Regions from separate parts of the Exiguobacterium sp. s191 genome, predicted to be linked through region 2. Evidence: riboswitches for the same ligand, from Rfam matches in the RefSeq annotation. Region 2 holds a riboswitch; each other region holds the start of a gene.
What was found. Region 2 has a riboswitch for thiamine pyrophosphate ahead of tenA (thiaminase II). Riboswitches for the same ligand answer to the same signal wherever they lie in the genome.
Positions count from the first base shown of each region.

Region 1 (6,104 bases), 1.1 Mb from region 2:
ACGTGCCGGTGACAATCGATCCGGGAGAAGAAGGAAAAATTACGATCTATAAAGACGATACGGTATATCGTTCAAAAACCATCACGTACAATCAAGCAAAAGACGCACAATGAATGTGATGAAAAAGGAGTGCATAGGATGACGGAACAACGCATCGAAGAGAATCGAGAAGGAACGATCATACGCCTGCAGGGTGGCTTTTATGATGTCATGACACCAGAAGGAGAGGTCCGTTCACGGGCAAGAGGGAATTTCCGAAAACGCGGCATCAGTCCAGTTGTCGGAGACGAGGTCGTTCTTCATATCGAAAGTGAGACGGGATATATTCTCGAAGTGAAGGAGCGGGACAACTTTTTAGTACGCCCTCCAGTCGCGAATATCGACCAGGCATTGCTCGTCGTCTCGGCGGCAGAACCTGATTTTTCAGCGCACTTGCTCGACCGATTTCTCGTTTTGATCGAAGCGAAGGAAATTCAACCCGTCATCCTGTTGACGAAGATGGATTTGCTGGACGATGTTAAAGGACCGGCTGTCCGAGAGGCGATTGCCGCTTACCGGAAGATTGGGTATACGGTCATCGAGACATCAAGTGAGACGTTGGCAGGTGTTGAGCAAGTCCGTCCGTTACTTGCTGGAAAAACGAGCGTTCTCGCCGGACAATCCGGTGTCGGGAAAAGTTCATTGCTCAATGCACTGGAACCCTCTCTTGATTTAGAAACAAGTGCGATCTCGAAATCACTCGGACGAGGACGTCATACGACGCGCCACGTCACATTGATGCCGCTTGCCGAAGGATTGATTGCCGATACGCCAGGTTTCTCGAACCTCGATTTTCCGTATGATATGGAAATCGAGGATGTACGGTGGAGTTTCCCTGAATTCGTGGCTGTACAAGATGATTGCAAATACCGAGGTTGCTTGCATTTGAATGAACCCGGTTGTGCCGTCAAGGAAGCCGTCGAAGCCCAAGAAATCATGTCCTCTCGTTATGAGAACTATGGTATGTTTATAGACGAAATCAAGAATCGAGCCCGGAGGTATTGAAGATGATTAAAATTGCACCATCTATCTTATCAGCAGATTTTGCGAATCTCGAACGCGATGTTAAAGCAGTCGAAGCAGCAGGCGCGGACTATATCCATTTTGATGTCATGGACGGTCAGTTCGTACCGAACATCTCATTTGGATTACCTGTGCTTAGCAGCTTACGTCAAAAGACGGATATGATTCTCGATGTCCATTTGATGATCGACCAGCCAGAACGTTTCGTCGAGGATTTCGTCAAAGCAGGGGCGGACATCGTGACGTTCCACGTCGAAGCGACGAATCATGTCCATCGTGTCTTGCAACAAATCAAAGCAGCGGGCGCAAAGGCAGGAGTCGTCTTGAATCCCCATACGCCATTATCAACGATTGAACACGTCCTTGAGGATGTCGATATGGTTTTATTGATGACGGTCAATCCGGGCTTCGGTGGACAAGCCTTCATCGAGCGTGTCATGCCGAAACTCGCAGCACTTGCGCAAATGAAAGCAGAGCGTGGTCTGACATTTGAAATCGAGATTGACGGTGGCGTCAATCCGGAAACGGCAAAGCTTTGCATCGATAACGGTGCGAACGTTCTCGTCGCAGGATCAGCAATCTACAATGCACCAGATTATGCGGAAGCGATCACTAGCATTCGTCAAGGGGCTGCCGTATAATAAGAACGAGAAAACGAAATATGATGACCGCAAGGGGTGTCGCTTGAAAAGCGGCTGAGAGGAGTCTTTTAGACTTTAACCCTTCGAACCTGTTCCGTTCAAACGGACGTAGGGATGTGGCGCACGCAGGCAGTACGGCGTTCGTCGTACTGCCTTTTTGCGTCCTCTCGTACAATGAAGGAGGAAAATAGCATGAAACGGTTACAAATGATGATGGAAATTGCCATCTTCGCCAGTCTCGGAGTCGTCTTTGATTTACTGATTCCATTCAAAATGCCACAAGGAGGCTCAATCAGCTTAGCGATGTTACCGATCTTCGTCATGGCATTTCGCCACGGTGTCGTCGGAGGGGTCGTCACGGGAGCGCTTGTCGGTACGATTCAATTGATGTTCGCTCCACAAGTCTTGACGATCGTTCAACCGATGCTTGACTATACGATTGCGTATGGTGTCGTCGGATTAAGTGGTCTGTTCGCGCGTCAAGTCAGACTAGCCGCGCGCAATGGACAAAAGAAAAGCTTGATGGCGTTCGTTCTCCTGGCGACGTTATTAGGCGCAGGACTCCGTTATATATGTCATGTCATCAGTGGAATCGTCTTTTTTGCCGAGTATGCCGAAGGTCCAGTCGTACCGTATTCATTGATTTATAACGCGACATACATGGTACCGTCTTACGTTCTTTGTGGTGTCGTTGCGGGTCTTTTATTCACGACTGCGCCACGCTTACTCCGTTATTCGGCACGAGGCGTCTGAGATGCGGGCGATTCTCGTCTGTGCCGGTCCGCGAGAAGAAGCGCCGGATTTACGGACGTTTTGTCAGCCAGGTGACTTTATCGTCGGTGTCGACGGTGGTGTTCAGACGATTGAATCGTTTGGGCTGACATGCGACCTGACGATTGGTGATTTTGATTCTCTTGGTTATGTACCAGAAGGGGCAATCGTTCATCCGGCCGAGAAAGATGAAACGGATCTCGAACTGGCACTTCGTACAGTCTCAGAGAAGAAACAGTTTGAGGATACCTTCATTATCGGGGCGACAGGTGGGCGGCTCGACATGACCGTCCAAAATGTATATCTATTGAAGCGATACCCAGAGGCACGACTCGTGACGAAACGAGAAGAGGTACGATACTTGGCTGAGGGAACGTATGCAGTCGAAGCAGGGAGCTATCATTATCTTTCGTTCATTCCACTCGTACCATCGACTTTAAGCTTATCCGGAGTCAAATATCCACTTGATGCACATCCAGTACCGGTCGGAGGTTCCTTGACCGTCAGTAATGAATGGTGTGCGTCAGAAGCGAAGGTAGAGCTCCATCAAGGAGAACTATTGATGATGCGGACGCTTAAGGAATAGCACAATCATAGGAAAGAGGCCGTGGATGACTCCGCGGCCTCTTTTTAGATGAAATTATTCTTCGAGTTGAGAAGGGGCGACACGGATGTCGCTTTGAGCGGATAGATGTTTTCCTTTGACGAAGAGATGATAACTTCCCCACATGACAAGGAAGAAAGGAACACCGATGTATAGTGCGATTCGTTGATCCGCTTGAAACGCAAGACTGACGAGGACGACGACGTTAAGTGTCAACGAAATCAGTGGTAACACCGGATAGAGTGGTGTCTTGAATTTCAGTTCGGATACATCGTGTCCGTTTCGGACGAACTGACGACGAAATGCAAGCTGCGAAGCAGAGATTGAAATCCAGCCGACTTGAGCCCCGAGTCCGGCTAAGGACAAGAGCCAAATGAAGACGGTATCTTCTGCGAAAAATGCGGTCAGAAGCGATAACATCGCGAACATCATCGTAAAGAGCAACGCCCGCATCGGCACACCACGTGCATTGACGTAAGATAATTTCTTTGAAATCATCCCTTCTTGCGCCATTGCCCATAACATCCGAGTCGCCGCATATAATCCGGAGTTTCCGACGGACAACAACGCTGTCAAGACGACGATGTTCATCAAATCAGCAGCGTACGGAATACCGATCGCATCAAAGACCATGATGAACGGACTGCTGACTCCGCCAGCTGTTTCATAAGGAATTAATGCACCAACGATCGTAATCGATAAGACGAAGAAGATGAACGTCCGCCAGACTGTATTGCGGATGGCTTTTGGAATCGATTTTTCGGGCGTGTCGGACTCCCCAGCCGCAACACCGATCAATTCCGTTCCTTGGAAGGCGAAGTTGACGGCAATCATCGTCGTCAAGACACCGAGAATCCCGTTTGGAAACCAACCGCTTGCCGTAAAGTTCGCAAATAACGATGTCGGACGATCTGCTTCCATCGGTAACCAGCCGAACCAAGCAGCGCCACCTAGAATGATGAAGAACAGGATCGCGAGGACCTTCAAACTCGAGAACCAGAATTCAGCTTCACCGAATGCTTTGGCGGAGACGGCATTCAGACCGAACAGCAAGACCGTAAAGACGGTACACCAGACGACAACGGGTACGTTCGGAAACCAGCGGTCCATCAAACTGCCGGCAGCTGTAATTTCGAGTGCCACCGTCACGGCCCAGCCGAGCCAATAAATCCAACCGACGGCAAAGCCGACCCCTGGTCCGATGAATCGGGTCGTATAGGTCTGAAATGACCCCGAGACCGGCAGATAGACCGCTAATTCTCCTAGACATAACATCGTCAGATACATGATGGTCCCACCCACGATGTAACTGAGGACCGCCCCGAGAGGTCCTGCTTGTGAAATCGTTAATCCTGACCCTAAAAATAAGCCTGTTCCGATGATTCCGCCGAGTGAAATCATGAACAGGTGTCGACTCGTCATCTCTCGTTTGAGTTGCATGATGACTTCCCCCAATTCTGACAAAATAAAGTACGTTCCTATTGTAAGCGTTCTCAATAAAAGCGACAATTAGTTTATGAGAAAAATAAATGAGGGCATAAAAAAACCGGAAGGGAAGATTCCCATCCGGTGGTTGCGCCTTATACGCGTTCGACTTTACCTGATTTAAGAGCTCGAGCTGAAACCCAAACCTTTTTCGGCTTACCGTCGACGAGGATACGTACTTTTTGTACGTTGACTCCCCAAGTACGTTTTGTTTTGTTCAATGCGTGTGAACGGTTGTTACCCGACTTTGGCGATTTCCCAGTAACGTAGCATTTACGTGCCATGCGTTCCGCCTCCTTTTATGTTGTTTTGCGTTCGTCCTAATAGACACTTTGCTATCTTAGCATGGTGTCAGGGCGGTTGCAACATAAAAAAAGTAGCTGACAAGAAAAAAACTTGACAGACAACCTCGAAATTTAAAATAATGGATGAGGATGATGGTAAAAGTTCATTTGACCGCTACTATTTTTCACTTATTCATTGTATAGTCAGTACGGCGACTTTTCAATAGTAGGTCCTTATAGTAGAATTATGAGAAGAATACAATATTCAAAGGGGGCTACTCAGGTGGCGATCGAGATGAAAACGACCTATGGAAAGATTGATGTAGATAATGATGTCGTCGCGCAACTTGCGGGCGGCGCAGCAATGGAATGTTTTGGTGTCGTTGGTATGGCATCCCAGTCTCAAATCAAGGATGGTCTTGCTGAACTCTTAAAACGTGAGAACTTTGCACGCGGTGTCATCGTTCGACAGGCTTCAGAGCAGGTCCATATCGATATGCATATCATCGTAAGCTATGGAACGAAAATCTCAGAGGTGGCGAACAACGTACAGAGTCGCGTGAAATACACGCTCAGTCAGGCACTAGGTCTTGACGTGACATCTGTGAACATCTTTGTCCAAGGAGTCCGCTTGACGAATGTCTAAGGCGGGAATAGAGGAGGAAACTTTAGTGAGTGTAGATCGTTTAACAGGAGCGCAGTTAGTCAAGATGATTCAAAATGGCGCGGCGAATCTCTATCAAAATGCAGATTTCGTCGATTCATTGAACGTCTTCCCTGTGCCAGATGGTGATACGGGAACGAACATGAATTTGACGATGACTTCAGGTGCAAAAGAAGCAGGTAAATCAACTTCGGATTCTGTATCGGAAGTCGCGAACGTCTTCGCACGTGGATTATTGATGGGGGCGCGCGGAAACTCTGGCGTCATCTTAAGTCAATTGTTCCGTGGATTCTCGAAATCAATCGAAGGCAAAACAACGATTGATACGAAGGAATTCGCAGATGCGTTACAAAAAGGTGTCGATACAGCATACAAAGCAGTCATGAAACCGGTTGAAGGAACAATCTTGACGGTTGCCCGTGAAACAGCTGTCGCTGCTATCGCACAATCTGAGACGACGACGGATTTCTTAGAGTTGATGCGTCAACTCGTCGAAGCTTCGAAAGTATCGCTCGACGGTACACCAGAACTTCTTCCGGTATTAAAAGAAGTCGGCGTCGTTGACTCTGGTGGTCAAGGTCTCGTCTGTATCT
Region 1 covers NZ_JACSNC010000001.1:1,337,229-1,343,332, reverse strand. Annotated here, with positions in the region: gene pknB (Stk1 family PASTA domain-containing Ser/Thr kinase) at 1-113, shown strand, start outside; gene rsgA (ribosome small subunit-dependent GTPase A) at 139-1,044, shown strand; gene rpe (ribulose-phosphate 3-epimerase) at 1,047-1,703, shown strand; TPP riboswitch at 1,726-1,835, shown strand; gene thiT (energy-coupled thiamine transporter ThiT) at 1,896-2,456, shown strand; gene KNQ09_RS07265 (thiamine diphosphokinase) at 2,458-3,060, shown strand; gene KNQ09_RS07260 (amino acid permease) at 3,115-4,518, opposite strand; gene rpmB (50S ribosomal protein L28) at 4,659-4,847, opposite strand; gene KNQ09_RS07250 (Asp23/Gls24 family envelope stress response protein) at 5,131-5,493, shown strand; gene KNQ09_RS07245 (DAK2 domain-containing protein) at 5,519-6,104, shown strand, end outside.
Region 1: it holds a riboswitch for thiamine pyrophosphate, as region 2 does, so the genes downstream of both, thiT (energy-coupled thiamine transporter ThiT) here and tenA (thiaminase II) in region 2, are expected to answer to the same signal.

Region 2 (6,104 bases):
CCGCTCGTTCTCGAGTGATCCGGAGCTCGTCGGCACACTCGGTTCCGCTCTAATGAAGGGAATTCAGTCTGAAGGTGTCGCAGCGACTGCCAAGCACTTCCCGGGTCACGGCGATACAGCGACCGATTCCCACTATGGCTTGCCGGTCGTCGACCGGTCCTTGCAGGAGCTAGAACAAGTCGAGCTCGTACCGTTCAAGCGAGCTATTGCTGAAGACATCGATATGATCATGACAGGACACATCGGAATGCCGCAAATCGAACCTGAAGTCGTCACGTCGACAAATGGTACCTTCCCTTTACCTGCGACGTTATCGGACGATGTCATCACGGGCGTACTGCGCGAAAAACTTGGCTACGATGGCATCGTCATCACAGACGCGTTGAACATGCAGGCGATCGCCGACAACTTCACGGAATCAGAAGCCGTCTTAAAGACGTTTGACGCTGGAGTCGACATCGCGCTCATGCCGACGATCCTTCGTTCCGAGCAAGATGTCACAAAGCTCGATCAGATTTTCAAGGATGTGATCGCAGCAGTCAAAGACGGTCGCCTCTCAGAGGAACGGATCGATCAATCGGTCGAGCGAATCCTGACGCTGAAAGCAGAACGCGGAATTTGGAACGGTACGACTGACACGACATCCCTAGCTGAAAAAATCGCGCACTCGAACCAAATCGTCGGCAGTCCCGAGCATAAAGCAAAAGAACGCGCGATGACGGAAGCCGCGGTCACACTCGTGAAAAATGATCAGCGGACGTTACCATTCAAACCGAAAAAGAATGCAAATGTTCTTGTGATCGCTCCTACGGCGGATCAAACGGACAGCATGAAAAAAACGATCGCGTCCCTACCGAAGAATCGGAACTGGCACGTGACGACAGCGAATTACTCGGCTACTACGCTACCGCTCGACCAAAACCAGACATTACGGGCGCAACTCGATGCAGCAGATTACATCATCGTCGGTTCCAACGTCAATACGAGTGCTAAACTACTACCTACTGCACCAGAACAAGCGATTCCGGCTTCAATCTTCCGCTATGCGAAACAAACGGATACACCATCCGTCCTGCTCAGTCTCCGTAACCCATACGATGTTGCTGTTCAACCGGACGCACCGGCACACGTCCTCGTCTATGGCTTCAAAGGCGACCCGAACGGACCAGACTCCGAAGCAGGCAATCTGAAATCAGCGGGACCGAACCTGCCTGCAGGTATCCGAGCGATCTTCGGAACGTTCAAACCACAAGGCACTTTACCGGTTGATGTGCCGGTCTTTCAGAACGGTGTCTTTACCGATCAACTGCATCTTAAATTCGGTGACGGCTTTAAAAACTGGAAAAAATGATGACGTGATACACCAAAAGACCGAAGCTCCTTTACAGGATGCCTCGGTCTTTTAACGATTGATACGGATATTCGGCTTCTTCTTTCGAACGCTTGTAGACACGATGAAGTGAATAAGTCAACGAAACATAGAGGATGACGACTAGGATAGTCGCGATGGAACTCCCCATTGTAAAACCGAACTGAAGCAACCCCTGAAAATTCTGAATCGTAGCATATGTTCCGTACACCGCCATCAAGATGGGAATGATGTACCCAACAAATCTCACTTTTACTTTTCCGAGCACCTGTTGCACGACATATGCCGCGAGAATCACAAGTGCGATCACGATGATTTCCATTCCAATCCCTACTCTCACTAAATGGTATTCCTAATTCTACCATTTAGTGATTCAAGAAGATACCGCTCGTGCCGGAATCGTTTCGTAAACTGACGCAAACGTCTCTTCCGTCCACCCCATGTGCCAGAAGAGTAACTCATAGTAACAGCTCGTCACGAAATGACGTTTCATCCGCTCGCGTTCCGTCGGGCTCGCTTGTTCCGCCAGCGCATCAAGCCGTGCAATCTGTTCAAAGACGACCTTTTCAAACCATTCCGAGCTGTACGTGTCGATCCATTGCTGATAGATTTTTTCTTCCGGAGTACACGTCAGTAATTGCTGTCCGACTTCATAATACAACCAGTAACATGGCAAGATGGCAGCAATCGTCTCACCGAGCGTTCCTTCACTCGCATGATGCATGTGCGAGACATACGCATATGCTGTCGGTGCTGGTTCAAATGCTTCAAGATCTGCTTCCGTAATACCGAGCGGCTCAAAAAATGATTGATGTAAGGTCAGCTCTGCCTCGTAAGTCGAAGTCGCATGTTCGGCAAGTGTCGCGATCGTCGCGAAGTCGTCTGCTTTTGACGCTGCCTTCGCTTGAATCTTCGCAAAGTGTTTTAAGTAATAGGCATCCTGCATGACGTAATGCCGAAATTTCGAGAGTGGTAACGTCCCCTCTCCGATTCCTTGAACGAATGGGTGCGTAAAACTACTGTCCCAATACGCTTGTGCCGCTTGTTTGATTTCTTGTGTGAATGTCATGATCTCATCCTCCTCGTTTAGTATGAAACGAAAAAACACCACCCCGAAACACACGGGCATGGCGCAAGAAGAACAAGACTTGACGCCACTTCCCTCCGTAAGTACGAACTTAATCAGGTTCAAAGGGTCCGAACGTCTTCGTTCGTCTCAGTCGGTCTACCGACTCCCCTAGTGGTCATTATTCGATTCCCATCCACTATAGCATGCTGAAAACGGAAGTCAAGTTGTCCTCTTTTCGCTATACTATGGAGTGTCAGAAGACGGATGCCGTCTCCATCTACAGACCGATTCCGAACTTCTTTCGTTCTCGTACACTAACTTTAGTACCTGATACTATAATTCATTCTGTTACTTACAAATTGGAGGATTTCATTATGCATACACCAACAAAAATCATGGCGTCAGCCGTTATCGCTTCTGCTCTATTACTCCCGACAGCCGCATCTGCCGAACAAGTCGTCGATAAGACGATCGTCACACTCGGGGAGTCACTCGGCGCAAAGGATAAAGCATGGGTGCTTTCCCGTCTCAATGCACCGGAAGGCATCACGCCGATCATCGCAACTTCTGCTGACGAAGAAAAATATCTCGGGAAAAACATTCCACAGTCGCAAAAAGGCGGCAACATGTATTCGTCGGCTAAGATTGAACTGACGGAAAAAGGTGATGGACTTTCCGTCTCGACGGAGAACATCACATGGGTGACAAAGGATATGTATCTCAACGCTCTCGTCACAGCGGGTGTCAAAGATGCCGACATCACGATCACTTCTCCCTACAAGGTGACCGGGACATCGGCACTGACAGGAATCATGAAAGCGTACGATCAAACTTCCGCTGAGACGGGAATTAAGTTAAGTGACGAACGCAAGGATTTAGCACAGCAAGAATTATCGGTCACATCAGACGTCGGAAAAACGGTCGGCACGGATAAAGTCGCTGACTTAATGAATGAGATCAAGGCTGAGATCGCCAATCAAAAACCGGAAACCAAAGTCGAGATCGAAAACCTGATCGTCCAAGTCATTCAAAACAACAATATCCAGTTGTCTGACGCACAAATGGACCGGTTGACGAATCTATTCAATCAAATGGAGCAAGCGAACATCAACTGGGGACAAATCGAGAGTGGTTTGAAAAATGCGGGGCAAGACATCCACGCGTTCGCAACATCAGAAGAAACGAAAGGTTTCTTCGCTAAATTATTCGATGGACTCAGTGACTTCTTCAGTTCAATCGCTGGCGTGTTCAAATAATTCAGACTTCCGTAACTGACAAAAAAATAGTAAACTAGAGATATCTGAAACGAAAGGTGGTGTGAAAAGATGGACTTTGCCGCGTGCAAACACTGGTTGATGGAACAATTGTATCTGTTGCGCGCGATTTTTCATGGAATGGCGTTCTAAGGCACCCGTCTGCCCTTTTTTAGAACTTCATGATTGAAAAATACAGCAAAGCGCATCTTTCACACGTTAGGGAGAGTGCTATTTGCGCTCTCCTTTTTTTGATGCGCGCGAAAGGATCAATTGATTATGATGATTTGCGACATTCAACACCTAACCAAACAATTCGGAGGCGAAACGATCTTAACGGATGTTTCCCTCTTCTTAAACGAACACGACCGTGTCGGTCTGATTGGACGAAACGGGAGTGGCAAGACGACATTACTCCGCTTGCTTGCTCGCCTTGAGCAACCGGACGGTGGTGTCATCTATCAAAAGAGCGGTTTGACGATCGGCTATTTGGAACAACTTCCTGTATATAGTGAGACGATGACCGGACTCGACGTCCTTTGGACAGCGTTTGAAGACATCCTCGCGATCCGTTCTCGGATGCAACAGTTGGAGCAAATGATGGCGACAGCACCAGATGATCTCGATGCACTACTCGCACGATATGCGGAAGCGACGAATGCGTTCGAACAAAAGGATGGCTATCTACTCGACTCGAAAATCGAACGCATGGTGAACGGCTTACACCTTCGTCCGTTACTCACTCGTCCTTTCCACCAGTTGAGCGGTGGTGAACAGACGAAGATTTGTCTCGGTCGCATGTTACTCATGGAGCCAAATCTGCTCATTCTTGACGAACCGACGAACCATCTTGATTTAGCTGCCGTGGAATGGCTGGAGCAGTTCTTACGGGACTACACAGGAACCATCCTGCTCGTCTCTCACGACCGGGTCTTCTTAGACGCCGTCGTCACCTCGATCGTTGAACTCGAGGACGGTGAACTGACAACCTATATAGGGAATTACAGCGCGTTCGTCGTCGAACGAGAACGTCGCTTGATGGAACAGTTCCACGCCTACCAAGAGCAACAGAAAAAAATAAAGAAAATGAAGGAAGCGATTCGTCGACTCCGGCAATGGGCAAACGAAGCGTCTCCACCGAGTGAGAAATTATTCCGTAAAGCAAAATCGATGGAACGGGCACTCGAGCGGATCGAACGGATTAAACGACCACAACTCGAAGCCAAAACCGCTGATGTCTCCTTCTCTTCCACTGATCACTCGAGCCAAGTCGTCTTTCGCGCTGAAGAACTCTCGTTTGCTTACGGAACCCGTCACATTTTTGATGACGTCTCGTTCGAGATCATGGCACAAGATCGGATCGCGATCGTCGGAACGAATGGGAGCGGGAAATCGACGTTGCTCTCACTGCTGCTTGACGAATTATCACCAGAGGCAGGCACACTCACGCGTGGACCATCGAATCGGATCGGTTACCTGTCCCAGCATGCCCATTTCGAGGAGGACGCGCGGTTAATCGACTGGTTTAGAGACCGGATTGCCGTTCCAGAAGCGGAAGCCCGCCATATCCTAGCCCGGTTCCTGTTCTTTGGACCAACTGTCTTTCGGTCCATTTTGTCACTGAGCGGAGGCGAACGTGTGCGATTGCAACTCGCCGTCCTCGTTCATTCGTCGGTCAATGTATTAATTCTCGACGAGCCGACGAATCATCTCGATATTGAATCAAGAGAGACGTTGGAAGAAGCACTCGAGAATTTTTCTGGAACATTGATTGCCGTCTCACACGACCGCTATTTCTTGAATCGGCTATTTCCGCAGATCCTGTGGCTCGAAAATGGTCTGACGCGTTATCATGGTACGTATACGTATGCTCAACAGAAGCGTGCTGAGTTCGCTACGTCTTCCTCACTCCACGTAACCCCTCAAAAACCAAAACGCTTGTCACAACATGAGTTAGAAGTGCAGATCGAGCGGCTTGAACAGAAATTAGCAAAACGTGAAAAACCGACCGATACCGTTTCTAAAAGCATCCAACAGCAACTCGATGACCTATACGAACAATTGCTACAGTATGGATGATTTAGCTTTACTTGCCTGTCACTCTCGATACCGAGAGTGGCAGTTTTTTCGTTCACCTACAATGTTTTTAACTCCTAACATTTAGCTAACTTTATTAAGTTTTAAAATTTTATTTTATTTTGTTGTTGCTTATTGTCTGAAAATTCGTATAATTTAGCGTATAGCTTTTATTATTCTTTGGGAGGAATACACCATCATGAACGCCATTCAGCAAGTCATTCAAGGAAGTGTCGATTACGCCAACAACATTTTATGGTCGTATGTATTAATCGCTGTATTGATCGGCGGCGGGATCTACTTCACGATCCGAACTGGCTTCATCCAATTCACTTAC
Region 2 covers NZ_JACSNC010000001.1:277,009-283,112, reverse strand. Annotated here, with positions in the region: gene KNQ09_RS01450 (glycoside hydrolase family 3 protein) at 1-1,351, shown strand, start outside; gene KNQ09_RS01445 (hypothetical protein) at 1,383-1,691, opposite strand; gene tenA (thiaminase II) at 1,743-2,438, opposite strand; TPP riboswitch at 2,512-2,618, opposite strand; gene KNQ09_RS01435 (DUF1002 domain-containing protein) at 2,813-3,694, shown strand; gene abc-f (ribosomal protection-like ABC-F family protein) at 3,971-5,770, shown strand; gene KNQ09_RS01425 (alanine/glycine:cation symporter family protein) at 5,967-6,104, shown strand, end outside.

Region 3 (6,104 bases), 630 kb from region 2:
CGAATAACTCGCTCGGACGCCCGTCAAAAGCAATCCGCCCTTGCTCCATGACGAGGACACGATCCGCGTATCGGGCGACGAGTTCCATATCGTGTGTTGCCATGACGAGCGTCGTTCCGTTTTGTTGTTCCGTCAAAAACTGTTCCATGAGCCGCCGTGTCGTCAATCCATCCTGTCCGAACGTCGGTTCATCGAGCAACAATAAATCCTTCGTCTGCCCGAGCATCGTCGCGACGCTGAGTCGTCGTTGTTGCCCCGTACTAAGCGCAAGCGGTGATTGCTGTTTGACGGATGCGAGTTCCAGCCGTTCGAGCAACGCTGTGCGCTCGTCACTCGTCGCTGCCCGGTGACTCCAGTCGATTTCCGCTTCGACTGTCAGTTTGAGAAACTGCAGATCCGGTTGTTGAAAGACATAGCCGACGTGCTCATAAAAGCGTCGCCGGGAGTAACGCTGAGCCGGACGTTCCTGGAACCGATATGTTCCTTGATGCGAGAGCAACCGACCGAGTGTTGCAAGCAACGTACTTTTCCCGGAGCCGTTTGCCCCGAGCAGCATCACCCATTCTCCCGTCTTCAGGGAAAATGTCGCATCGGTCAGCGGATAAGGTGCTTTCGTCGATAATGCAGCGACGTGTAACAAGGCAGTGCCTGCTGTAGCGACTGAGGGAAGCACGTGAAGTCGCGCTGCTTGTGGTCCATCTATGGGTAACGTCTCTAACGTATACGGATACAGAGAGGGAACAGCGATCCCTTTCGCTTGAAGGCGTTCATAAGCCTGCGGGAACAAATCCTGCGGATGCGCCGTTGCAGTCACCGATCCGTCTTCAAGTAAGACGATTTTGTCGATGTAAGGTAAACAGACATCGAGTTGGTGTTCGATCAAGACGATCGTTAAATCATGTTCTTTCTGAATCCGAAAGATCAACGCCATCAGCTCGTGTTGCCCGATCGGGTCAATCTGAGCCGTTGGTTCATCGAGTAATAAGATCGTCGGCTCGAGCGCTAGGACCGCGGCGAGCGCGAGGCGCTGTTTCATCCCCCCGGATAGATTCGCGATTGGTGTCGAGAAGGGGAGAGGGAGACCGACGAGTGCGAGTAAGCGTTCAATGCGTTCCTCCATCTCCGCACTTGGAATCGACCGGTTTTCTAAACTAAAAGCGATTTCGCGTCCGATCGTTTCCATGCAGAACTGTTCTTCTGGATTTTGAAATAAGACTCCGACCGAACCGGACCGGGTAACGGTACCAGTCTGTTCGACTTCGATCGTCTTCGGTGTCAGTCCGGCTAAGGCATGAAGTAGTGTCGTCTTGCCACTCCCGCTTCGTCCGAGCAGAAGGGTCGTTCCTTGCTCGATTGATAGCGATACATGATTGAGCACCGATTTCATCTGACCGGGATAGCGGATGCTGAGATCGTCGACAGTAATCATGCGACTTCCCGTTTCGCACGTCCTGCCGCAAACCCGTTCAAGACACCGGTCGCAACAAGGCGACGGACGAGAATCGCTGCAAGCAAGCCGCCCAGTAATGCGCCACTAATCAATTGTAAGCCAGTTGTCGCAAGCAACGTCGTCGTCGTGTAGTAACCGAATCCGTTCGCGATCAGACTATAGACAATGCTACCAATCGCGGCTCCAACACCCGATAACATCAATGTCCATGTGTCATAACGGCGATAACGCGTCATCGCAAAGACGAGTTCCGCACCAAGCCCTTGGCATACCCCGATGAGAAGAGCCGATAAACCAAAGTGACTACCCGTGAACAGCTCGACGGCTGCCGCGACGATTTCCGCGATGAGAGCGGCACCTGGTTTTTGAATGATGGCTGCGACGAGCGGGCTCGCGATGATCCAGATCCCAAACATCCAGTTGGCACCGACAGGTCCGAAGATCGCAGACATCGGTAACCAGAGTGTTGACCAACCGAGATAGATGACCCCGCAAGCGACGGCGAGCATCATCATGACCATGATTTCTTTCATTTTCCAGTGTTGCATTAGGTACGTCCTCCTTAGAATGGGGGAGACGCCAAAAAAGACCGCCCTCCGTAAAAAAGAGAGCGGTCCTCAGAAAAACTGCGCGCAGCAGGAGTCATTGGATGTGATCGCTCCACTTTCCTACGCTAGTATGAACTAGATCAGGTTCGAAGGGTCCGAAGTGAATCGTCTCAGCCAAATGGGCTCCCCTAGTGGATATGGTAATAGGTGATACGCTGTTCACTTTAGGCAATCTTCTGTCTATTGTCAAGACACAAAAAAACGATACGCCACGAAGGGCGTATCGTCAAACGACTTATTTGTTGTCTTCGTTCTCTTCTTTTGCTTCTTCTGAAGACTCTTCCGTAGCTTCCGCTTCGTTGTCTTCACCAGCTTCCGCTTGTGCCTCAGCTTCTGCTTCTTCGATTTCCTCAAGCTCTTGTTCAAGCGTTGATTCGACGACAGCTGCGACTTGAATGTCGCCTTCTGTGACGATACGGAAATCTTTTTGTTCTGGAAGATCAGCAACAGAAATCGAATCGCCGATTTCGAGGTTCGTGACGTCGACTTCGACGTTCTCTGGTAATTTATCTGGTGTAGCTGCGACTGTTACTTTAAAGAGTGTCTGTGACAGGAATCCACCGACTTTAGCGCCAGCTGCTTCGCCGACGAGTACGACGTCTGCTTCGACTTCTGTCTCTTCATCCATTTTAACGGCGATGAATTCAACGTGATCGACAGTTGGTGTGAAGACATCCATATCACGACGGTTGATCAAGACGTTAATATTTTTACCGTCGAGTTTCAGTGAAATCAAGACGTTCTCACCGTTTTCTCGAACGATTTTAAGCAATTCTTTTTCTTCAAATGCGATCGGTGTACTTTCCACTTTGTAACCATACACGACACCAAGAGCTTTTCCTTCATGACGTAATTGTTTACGGAGTGAGCGTGGACGTACCTCGCGTTTTTCGGCTGTTAATTTAACTGACATGTTCATTTCCCCCTTGAATTTGGTATAGCCCTCAAAAGGTAATGAATGTAGGAGCAGGACAAGTCCTGAACAATATGAAACATGCTAAGACAATCGGTTTCAGACTCTTTTGAATCTGACGCTTTCGTGACTTTGCATTTCTCTCCCAGGTCATTACGCTGATATTGAGAAACATGTGTGAGTAAGTCACCGTTTGATGCGGTGCTAGTGAGTTTATACCCCTATGTTTTAAATCCTTAAACCTCTATTTTTTATTTTTTAAAGTCGAAAGACCTCCAAACCGCTTGAAATCAAGGGTTAAGAGGTCTTTCATTTTTTTCATTTTTTATGGTGATGCGTTGGTTTTCACGGACTAATACTCGGATGAGACGTTCGATGTGCCGCATCGTCGTCTGTCCCATCGTTGAGATTTGGAGCCATTGATTGCGGACGAGATAGTCGCTTTCATATTGAACATGATAGCCCTGGATCCGGAGAGCGTCTCCTAAAGTGGTTGCCGACGGATGGACGATCGTCAGAATTCCCGGCGCTTGTGCTTCTTGCGTCGCAAGCAGGTTAAAACCAGTCGCTCGAACGGCCTGTTCGAGATAAGTCATCTTGATGGCGGCTTGATCGAGATCAAGGGCATCGAGCGCTGCCTGACAAGCAAGCAACAAGTTCGATGAGCCGGAAAAGGCGACGCCTTCCGCATAGAGTCCGAGATCCAGATAACGTGGAATACGTGGAGAAGGTAAGACGCGATCTATGTGACCGATGAACGCAAGACCCGGTAAACCACCAATTGCTTTTCCGGAGACGGTCGTGACGAATCTGCAGCCGGCATACGAGAAACGCCCGGTTCCGACGGCGCTGATCGCATCGACGATGAGTGCGGTTCGTTGTTCTAACAGCGCTTTTACCGCATCGAGATCGTAGAGGACGCCCGTTGACGTCTCACAGTGCGTCAACCAGATCCAGTCGTATTCCGTTTGATGCAATTGACTCGCGAGTTGTTCCAAGTCGATCGGGTGACCGGGTGGAAGCGAGTGGACATCAAAGGACTTCCCAGCTCGTGCCGCGTGATCAATCAAGCGTTGACCGAACTCACCACCGTTTAGGATCAACCCATGTCCACTCAGTTGTTGTGCGACGATATCGTTGGCGAGGGTGCCACTGCCGACAGCCATCGAGACATGTGGCAAATCCAGCAACTGACACATCCGACCACGTAAATCTTGATCGAGCTGGCGCATCGAAGCCGTCCGATGCGGGCGCGGTGCTTGTTGCGCCGCTTGGCGGACTGTTGGTGCAACCTCGACCGGACCGGCTAGAAAATGCAGAGGACGTAAAACGTCCGCGATGACGGACCTTTCGTATGTTGCGCGCGACAACAACATCGGTACGAACTGGGCGTCGCCACTACCGAGCGTTGCTGCGATTGGTGTGAAGCCGAACCGCGCATATAGTTTAGCTTCCCGTGTCGTACCACTGATATAGACATGATCAATCGTTTCCCGCTCCAAGTAGACCATCAAAAAGCGCATCAATTGCATGAACGTACGACTATTGCGGTATTCGGGACGAACGCTGAGTAAGCGGATTTCCGCTGGGTCCGTCAGTGTCTCATCTAGCGTCACGCCTTTTTCCTCAAGCGAAAAAGGACGATGCTTCCGAATGGCAATCATCGCGACGAGTCGATCGTCTTCCTTGCCGATCAGATAGGTATTTTGATCATGAAACCGGTCAATCCGTTTCCGTTCGGTGTTCGGTTGATGTTGCGGAATCTCTTCCGTGAAGGTGAGGTAGTTCAGTTCATTGATTGCTTCCGCGTCCGAAGCGGTGGCAATGGAAAAGTCGATCATGAGACGTCCTCCTTATGTAATGACTGGCTTGTGAAGTGCATCATGAGCCCACAGGACAAGTAGACTTACAGCAACGGTACACAAGATATTGATAGGTACCGCGTCAAAGTAGACAGGGAGTAACGGGAGCAGAACAACCGGAATCAGCCCCGCTTTGACGCTATCTTTCGTTACGAGATAAGACAGACCGAGTATGCCTAGTCCGGCAAGATATGCCCACGGCGTGATGGCGAAGACGATTCCGGAAAATACGGCATACCCTTTACCGCCGCGTCGCGGATGAAACAACGGAAACAAGTGACCGATAAGTACGGCAAGAGCGACGGGATAAAATGCGTCTGTTAGCTGTAGTGCAAGAACCGTCTTCGCGGCATCAAACAGGTACACGAATAAAAAAGCCGGGAGCCCACCGGCGCGATGGGCGTTGCGGGCACCGATGTTTCCGGAACCGACCTGTGCCAAATCGGTACGACTGACGTACTTCCAGAGCGTACCGCCAAGAATACTACCGATAAGGTAACCAAGCAGGAGATCAAGGATCACCGATGTTCCTCCTTTGTTTCTACGAGATGTACGAGTTCCTTGACGGTCAGGGCATCACTGTCTGGAGCCGTCAGGACGGCATCGACCATCTGAGCTTTTCGATCTTGTAATTCCGTCATCTTTTCTTCGATCGTTCCGCGTGTCAGCAGTTTGATGACCGTCACGTCGGACTGTTGTCCAAGCCGGTGAGCGCGATCGGCTGCCTGTTGTTCGACGGCCGGATTCCACCAACTGTCAAAGAGGATGACGGTATCAGCAGACGCGAGATTCAGTCCCGTTCCACCGGCTTTCAGGGAAATCAAGAAGAGATCGACTTCACCGTCATTGAACCGATCGCATAACGCAAACCGGTCTTCGAGTGGTGTCTCACCCGTCAACAGGAAGTGGGGGAGGTGACGTTGCGCGAGATCCGAGCGAATGCGTTCGAGCATTTGTGTATACTGCGAGAAAATCAAGATCCGCTTTCCGGCTGCCCGTTTTTCGGCAATTAATGAGAGTAGACGCGTTCGTTTCGTTGCTTCCCCTGTGTACTCCTCGACGAATAATCCCGGATCGTTGCAAATTTGCCGCAACCGCGTTAACCCAGCCAGTAATTTCAGACGATCTTCGCGTTTCGTCTCGTCTAAGTGTTGCAGCGTCTCGAGTTGCAATTTGGCGAGATACGACGCATATAAGCGTTTTTGGTTCGGACCGAGCTCGACATAATGATGCTCGATCTGTTTCTTCGGTAAATCCTGTAAGACATCTTG
Region 3 covers NZ_JACSNC010000001.1:906,013-912,116, reverse strand. Annotated here, with positions in the region: gene KNQ09_RS04825 (ABC transporter ATP-binding protein) at 1-1,429, opposite strand, end outside; gene KNQ09_RS04820 (ECF transporter S component) at 1,426-1,998, opposite strand; TPP riboswitch at 2,099-2,198, opposite strand; gene KNQ09_RS04815 (50S ribosomal protein L25/general stress protein Ctc) at 2,294-2,971, opposite strand; gene KNQ09_RS04810 (GNAT family N-acetyltransferase) at 3,262-4,812, opposite strand; gene KNQ09_RS04805 (glycerol-3-phosphate acyltransferase) at 4,825-5,355, opposite strand; gene KNQ09_RS04800 (DEAD/DEAH box helicase) at 5,352-6,104, opposite strand, start outside.
Region 3: it holds a riboswitch for thiamine pyrophosphate, as region 2 does, so the genes downstream of both, KNQ09_RS04820 (ECF transporter S component) here and tenA (thiaminase II) in region 2, are expected to answer to the same signal.

Region 4 (6,104 bases), 240 kb from region 2:
CCAGTTGACTTCGCGAGCGCTCCTTCGAGAAACGGCCGTGCATCAAAGCCATTAATGTACTTACCGATTCCAGCGATGAACCACTGGATTCCGAGCCAGAGTCGGATGATCGTCAACAGACCGAGACCGATGATGTGTAATGCTTTCACTTTCAGACACTCCTCTACTACAACATAGTCCCCATCATACTGAAAAATCATCAGCGAGATGGGGACTATCATCATAACGTCATCGAACCGTCATCGACCTGTTACAAAAAAGGATAAGGTAACGGTTTCATGACCGTTGATCGAGGCGATGACTGATTGTAGTCAATAAAGCAGCAACGAGCGCAACCAGTCCACCGACGAGTGCCGTGTTCATCATCGGACCGTTCGCATAGACGATGCCACCGAGTGCCGAACCAAAAGCAATCCCGACGTTACTCGCAACCGGCATCAATGAAGCAGCGAGTCCTTTTGCTTCCGGATTGAACTTTTCAGCAAGGTCGATCAAGTAGATTTGTGTCGAAGTCGTTAGTAAAATCGACATCAACGACATCAAGGCGATGTTGAACAGACCAAGCGGAAGGGATGCTGTTGTGAAGTATAACGCAGCAAGAACGACTGCTTGCACGACGAAGACGAACCGTAAGCGTCCCATCGGATTTTTGCTGGCAATCTTGCCGGCAAGGATGTTACTGAAGATCGAGACGACGCCGTAAGCGAGCAAGATCGGACTGATCCACGTTTTCGCAATCCCGAGTTCTGTTTGCAGAATTGGTACGAGGTACGTGTAGACGACGTAGGTTGCCCCGAATCCAAATGACGGAATAAAGAAGGCGATCAGGATCCGTGGGTTGGCGAGCAATCCAAGCTGTTCCTTAATTGAACCAGAACCCGTCGATTGCTGGACCGGAACGATCTTCCATACTGCGAGGAACGCGATCAATCCCATGACTGTCGTTAGCCAGAACGTAGCTTCGAAGCCAGCGTGTTGACCGATGAACGTTCCGATCGGGACACCGAGAACGTTCGCAAGTGTGAAACCACCGAAAATGAACGAGACGGCGACACCGCGCTTCGCGACAGGCACACCGTCACTTGCGACGACCATTGCGAGCGAGATCAAGACACCGGTCAGGATGGCTGTCAGAATGCGGGTTGCGAGCAATACTTCGTAACTTGGAGCAAAACTACTGGCAAGATTCAATAAGACCCAGGCGAGTAAGAGACGTAGGATCAGACGACGCCGTTCCAGGTGACCGGTCAGCGACATGACGATCGGTGTACCGATTGCAAAGGAGATGGCAAAGGCTGAAACGAGCGTACCTGCTGTTGCGATCGTGATATCAAGGGCTGAGGAGATTTCAGCGAGGATCCCGACGATGACGAATTCGCTTGTTCCGAGAACGAACGTCAGGAGCGACAACGTGGCGATCAAGAGCCAATCGCGTCGACTTAAACGAGTAGTAGGTGACATGGATGATTCCTCAATTCTAGCGCTTGCGCGCGAAACTATGAGTAACAGGATAGCATGAAACGATTTCGTCGGGTATCGCAAAGCGAGATTTCGGGAAAAGAACCATTATTCGAAATAGCGTGTGAATTTCCAGGCTTGCTGTTTTTTGCGTATACTACAGAAGAAGACTACTTATAAAGGAGTGGAAACGATGCAAGCGACAGTGACATGGAACAAACAGATGGGATTTAGTGGACAGACGGAATCAGGGCATCATCTGGCGATGGACGCAGCACCCGAAAACGGTGGTGAAAACCAAGCGCCACGACCGACTGAACTCTTGCTACATGCCGTTGCCGGCTGTACTGGAATTGATATCGTCTCGATTTTAGAGAAGATGCGCTTGACGATCACCCATTTCGAAATGGATATCGAAGGAGAACGGGCAGAGGACCATCCGCGGCGTTTTACGTCGATCTCGATTCATTACCGGCTCGAAGGTGATCTCCCGGAAGATAAGGTCCGTCGCGCCATCTCGTTATCAAAGGATAAATATTGTTCGGTCTCGCAATCCCTGAACGCTGAGATTTCCGTCTATTATTCGATCAATGGTGTGCGAAGCGAGGATCCTTTGTGAAGAAAACCGTACTGATCGGTTGTCTGTTGCTTGCAGGGTGTGCGCAGGAGACGACGGAACCAACGAAACCATCACAATCGGAAACGAAGCAACCGACAGAAGAAAAGAAACCGAAACCTGAGCCAACGAAAGAGGAACGACAACAAGCACGATTAAAGCAGCAACTTAAAACGATGTCGACGTCAGAAAAAATCGATCAACTGCTCTACATCGGAGTCGCCGGCACGGAACTTTCAGCAGCTGACCGGAAATTGTTACAGACGCATGCGATTGGCGGGGTCTTATTGCTCGGCGGAAACATTACGTCGGAAGAGCAACTCTTGACGTTCACGCGTGCGATTCAAGAGACGAACCAAAAACCGTATGCGTTCGTCGGGATTGATGAAGAAGGCGGACGCGTCAGCCGGGTACCAGATCAACGATTACGTCTACCGACGAGTCAACGTATGGCGCAAGGAGCAGATGAAGTGAAAATGGAAGACGTCGGACGTACGCTCGGACATTTGTCACGTTTTTATGGCTTCAACATGGACTTCGCGCCGGTCCTTGACGTCAACAGTAATCCGAACAATCCGATCATCGGCGACCGTGCGTTAAGTGCTGATCCGAATACCGTCGCGACGCTTGGTACGGCCCTGATGCACGGGATGCAGGAGACGGGAACGATTCCGGTCGTCAAACATTTTCCCGGTCACGGCAATACGAGTGTCGATTCCCATGTCGGGCTACCGAAAGTGAAGGCATCAAAGGAAGAATTGAAGCGGACGGAGCTGTTACCGTTCCAAGAAGCGATTCAAGAGGGCGCCGAGATGGTGATGGTCGCCCATATTCTCTATCCCGCGTATGACGATATGAATCCGTCCTCGCTCTCAAAGCCGATCTTGACTGACCTCTTGCGTCAACAACTCGGATTCAACGGTGTCATCATCACGGATGATCTCGTCATGGGGGCGATCACGAAACAATATGGTCTCGCAGAAGCGGCACGTCAGTCGCTCGTCAATGGAGCTGATATGGCGATGTTTTCAGAGGCAGGTGCTTACACAAAGGTCCATGCTGAAGTGATGCAAGCCGTCAAAGAAAAAACGCTGACGCCGGAGATGCTCGATGCCAAAGTAATGCGCATCCTGAAGCTGAAGCAGACGTATGCCGACAGCCGAGAGCAACAGCGACCAACGAAATCGGAACTGATTCAGCAAGTGGAAGCGCTCAACTAGGACTAGCGAAGCAAAGCGACTCATGCTAGACTAATGGGGCAAGCCAATTAAACACGAAAAGACACTAGGGGAGTCTCCCAGCAGACTGAGACGGAAGTATCCGGACCCTTTGAACCTGATCTAGTTCGTACTAGCGGAGGGAAGTGGCTCGAAATCCTAGATATCCTTAGCGCTTCAGCGCATTTTCGGACCACTCCCTTCAACATCGGGAGTGGTCCTTTTTCGTATGGAAAGGAAGAACATGATGCGTTTACATCTGATTTCGACGGGATCCATTAATCCGCTTGACGAAATAAAGACCTTTCAATCGCTTCAACCCTATACGGATCAGCTGCATCTACGAGAACCGAACTTATCGGCGGCAGAATTACTTGATCTAATTGAGGCGCTCCTTACACATGGTTATTCGCCTGAACAGTTAACGGTTCATGATCGGGTCGACGTCGCCCATGTCGCAGGCATCGGTGTGCAGCTGACGCGCCGTTCCTTGCGTGTCCGCGATGTGCGACGTCATTTTCCGAATCTCGTCATCGGGAAATCAGTCCATTCGCTAGCAGAGGCACTGGCAGCAGAAGCGGAAGGAGCCGATCGCCTGCTGTACGGTCATATTTATCCGACAGCGTCGAAGCCGGACGTGCCACCACGAGGGATTGACGCCTTGAAGCAAGTCGTCACCTTCACGACGAAACCAGTCATTGCAATTGGCGGGATTACACCAGAACGCATGCCTGAAATCGTAGCGACCGGTGTAACCGGAATCGCCGTCTTATCGGGTATTCTCGGTCATTCGGATCCGCTCGCCGCCGTCAAGCATTATCAGGGGGTACGGGTATGACGAATCACATCATCATCGGCGGTGGAGTCATCGGTTTGACGCTTGCTTACGGTCTCGCCTGTCAGAATGAATCCGTCGTCGTCTTAGAACGCGGAGCAGGTGGACAAGGAACGAGTCGCGCGGCTGCCGGGATGCTTGCGACGGACATCGAGCTCAGAGAGGAATTGCATGCACTTTCCGCGCGAAGTCGTCGTCTGTATCCGTTGCTTGCACGTCGTCTTGAGCGAGAAACAGGCATCGATTGTGGATACCGGGAACAACCGTTTTTGTTAAAGCGTAAAGGGCGCGAGCATCTGTTTCCAGCTGTCGGTCAAATCGATCCACGACGACTGACGACTGCATTGATGTATGCCTTACACGCACGTGGCATATCGATTGAAGAACAGGTGGAAGTCACACGCATCGAAGAGAACGATGACTTCATTAGGATCGAATCGAATGCGGGAATCTGGACCGGACAAACAGTGACGGTCGCTGCCGGACGGGGTTCGCAAGCTTTGCTCGATACAGCCGGCATTTCGATCGCGACATATGGGGTCAAAGGGGAATGTCTCGCCGTCCGTCTCGCGGGTCAGCCGTTACGCTCGATCCTGTTTGACGACGCTGTCTACCTTGTGCCAAAAGCAGACGGTCGGATTTTGATCGGTGCGACCGAACTGCCGCACGACGAGACGGTCGGTGTCAGTGTCGCAGGGGTCACGTCATTGCTTCAAGCAGCAGAACGACTGTATCCACCGATTCGTGACGCGGTCATCGAAGAAGTCTGGTCCGGTGTACGACCACAAACGGCGTCCGGCTTGCCATATATCGGAGTCGCCGATTCATCCCGTCGGATCTTCCTAGCGACGGGGCATCATCGGCATGGCATATTACTCGCACCGGCGACAGCGGAAGTCTTGGTAAATACATTACGGTTGATTCAGAAGGAGGAAGTCCGATGAACATTACGATTAACGGCAATGACCACACGATCGATCAGATTGAAACGATCGAGGACATGCTAACGCAACTCGGCTTAGGGGAAAAGCTCGTCATCGTCGAACAGAATCGACAAATCATCGATCGCACGGCGTACGATCAGACGGTCGTTCGGGACAACGACACATTTGAAATCGTTCATTTCGTAGGAGGAGGATAAACATGCTGAAAATTGGAGAAAAGACATTTGAATCACGGTTATTACTCGGAACGGGGAAATATACGGATGCTACGGTACAGCAGGAAGCAATCGATGCGTCCGCCTCACAAATCTTGACGTTTGCCGTCCGCCGGCTCGATATTTTTGATAAACAACAAGCGAATTTCCTCGAGTCGCTTGATTTAACGAAGTACGATCTACTACCGAACACGGCCGGAGCGAAGACAGCAGAAGAAGCCGTTCGGTTGGCGAAGCTTGCGCGAGCATCCGGTATGTGCGACATGGTTAAGGTCGAAGTGATCGGTTGCGATAAGACGTTATTACCTGACCCGATTGAGACGTTACGGGCTTCTGAAGAATTACTTAAAGAAGGCTTCATCGTCTTACCGTATACGTCGGACGATGTCGTCCTTGCACGACGACTCGAAGAACTTGGTTGTCACGCCATCATGCCGGCAGCATCACCGATTGGTTCCGGGCAAGGTATCCTCAACCCACTTCACCTGCAATTCATCATCGAGCAGACGACGGTCCCAGTCATCGTCGACGCCGGAATCGGTTCACCGACCGACGTCGCCTATGCGATGGAACTCGGTGCGGACGGTGTCTTATTGAACTCCGCCGTTGCCCATGCTCAAGATCCAGTCAAGATGGCGCGCGCAATGAGACTAGCTGTCGAAGCGGGGCGTCTCGGATACGAAGCGGGACGAATCGAGAAGAAACAGTATGCGGTCGCGAGTAGTCCGACAAGTGGATTGATTCGATGAACCGTTACTCACGGCAAACTCGATTTCAACCGATCGGGGAAGCGGGACAAGCACGCTTGGCAACAGCGAA
Region 4 covers NZ_JACSNC010000001.1:521,061-527,164, forward strand. Annotated here, with positions in the region: gene KNQ09_RS02645 (DoxX family membrane protein) at 1-149, opposite strand, end outside; gene KNQ09_RS02650 (MFS transporter) at 277-1,461, opposite strand; gene KNQ09_RS02655 (OsmC family protein) at 1,652-2,077, shown strand; gene nagZ (beta-N-acetylhexosaminidase) at 2,074-3,294, shown strand; TPP riboswitch at 3,351-3,453, shown strand; gene KNQ09_RS02665 (thiamine phosphate synthase) at 3,536-4,129, shown strand; gene KNQ09_RS02670 (FAD-dependent oxidoreductase) at 4,126-5,070, shown strand; gene thiS (sulfur carrier protein ThiS) at 5,067-5,267, shown strand; gene KNQ09_RS02680 (thiazole synthase) at 5,270-6,034, shown strand; gene KNQ09_RS02685 (ThiF family adenylyltransferase) at 6,031-6,104, shown strand, end outside.
Region 4: it holds a riboswitch for thiamine pyrophosphate, as region 2 does, so the genes downstream of both, KNQ09_RS02665 (thiamine phosphate synthase) here and tenA (thiaminase II) in region 2, are expected to answer to the same signal.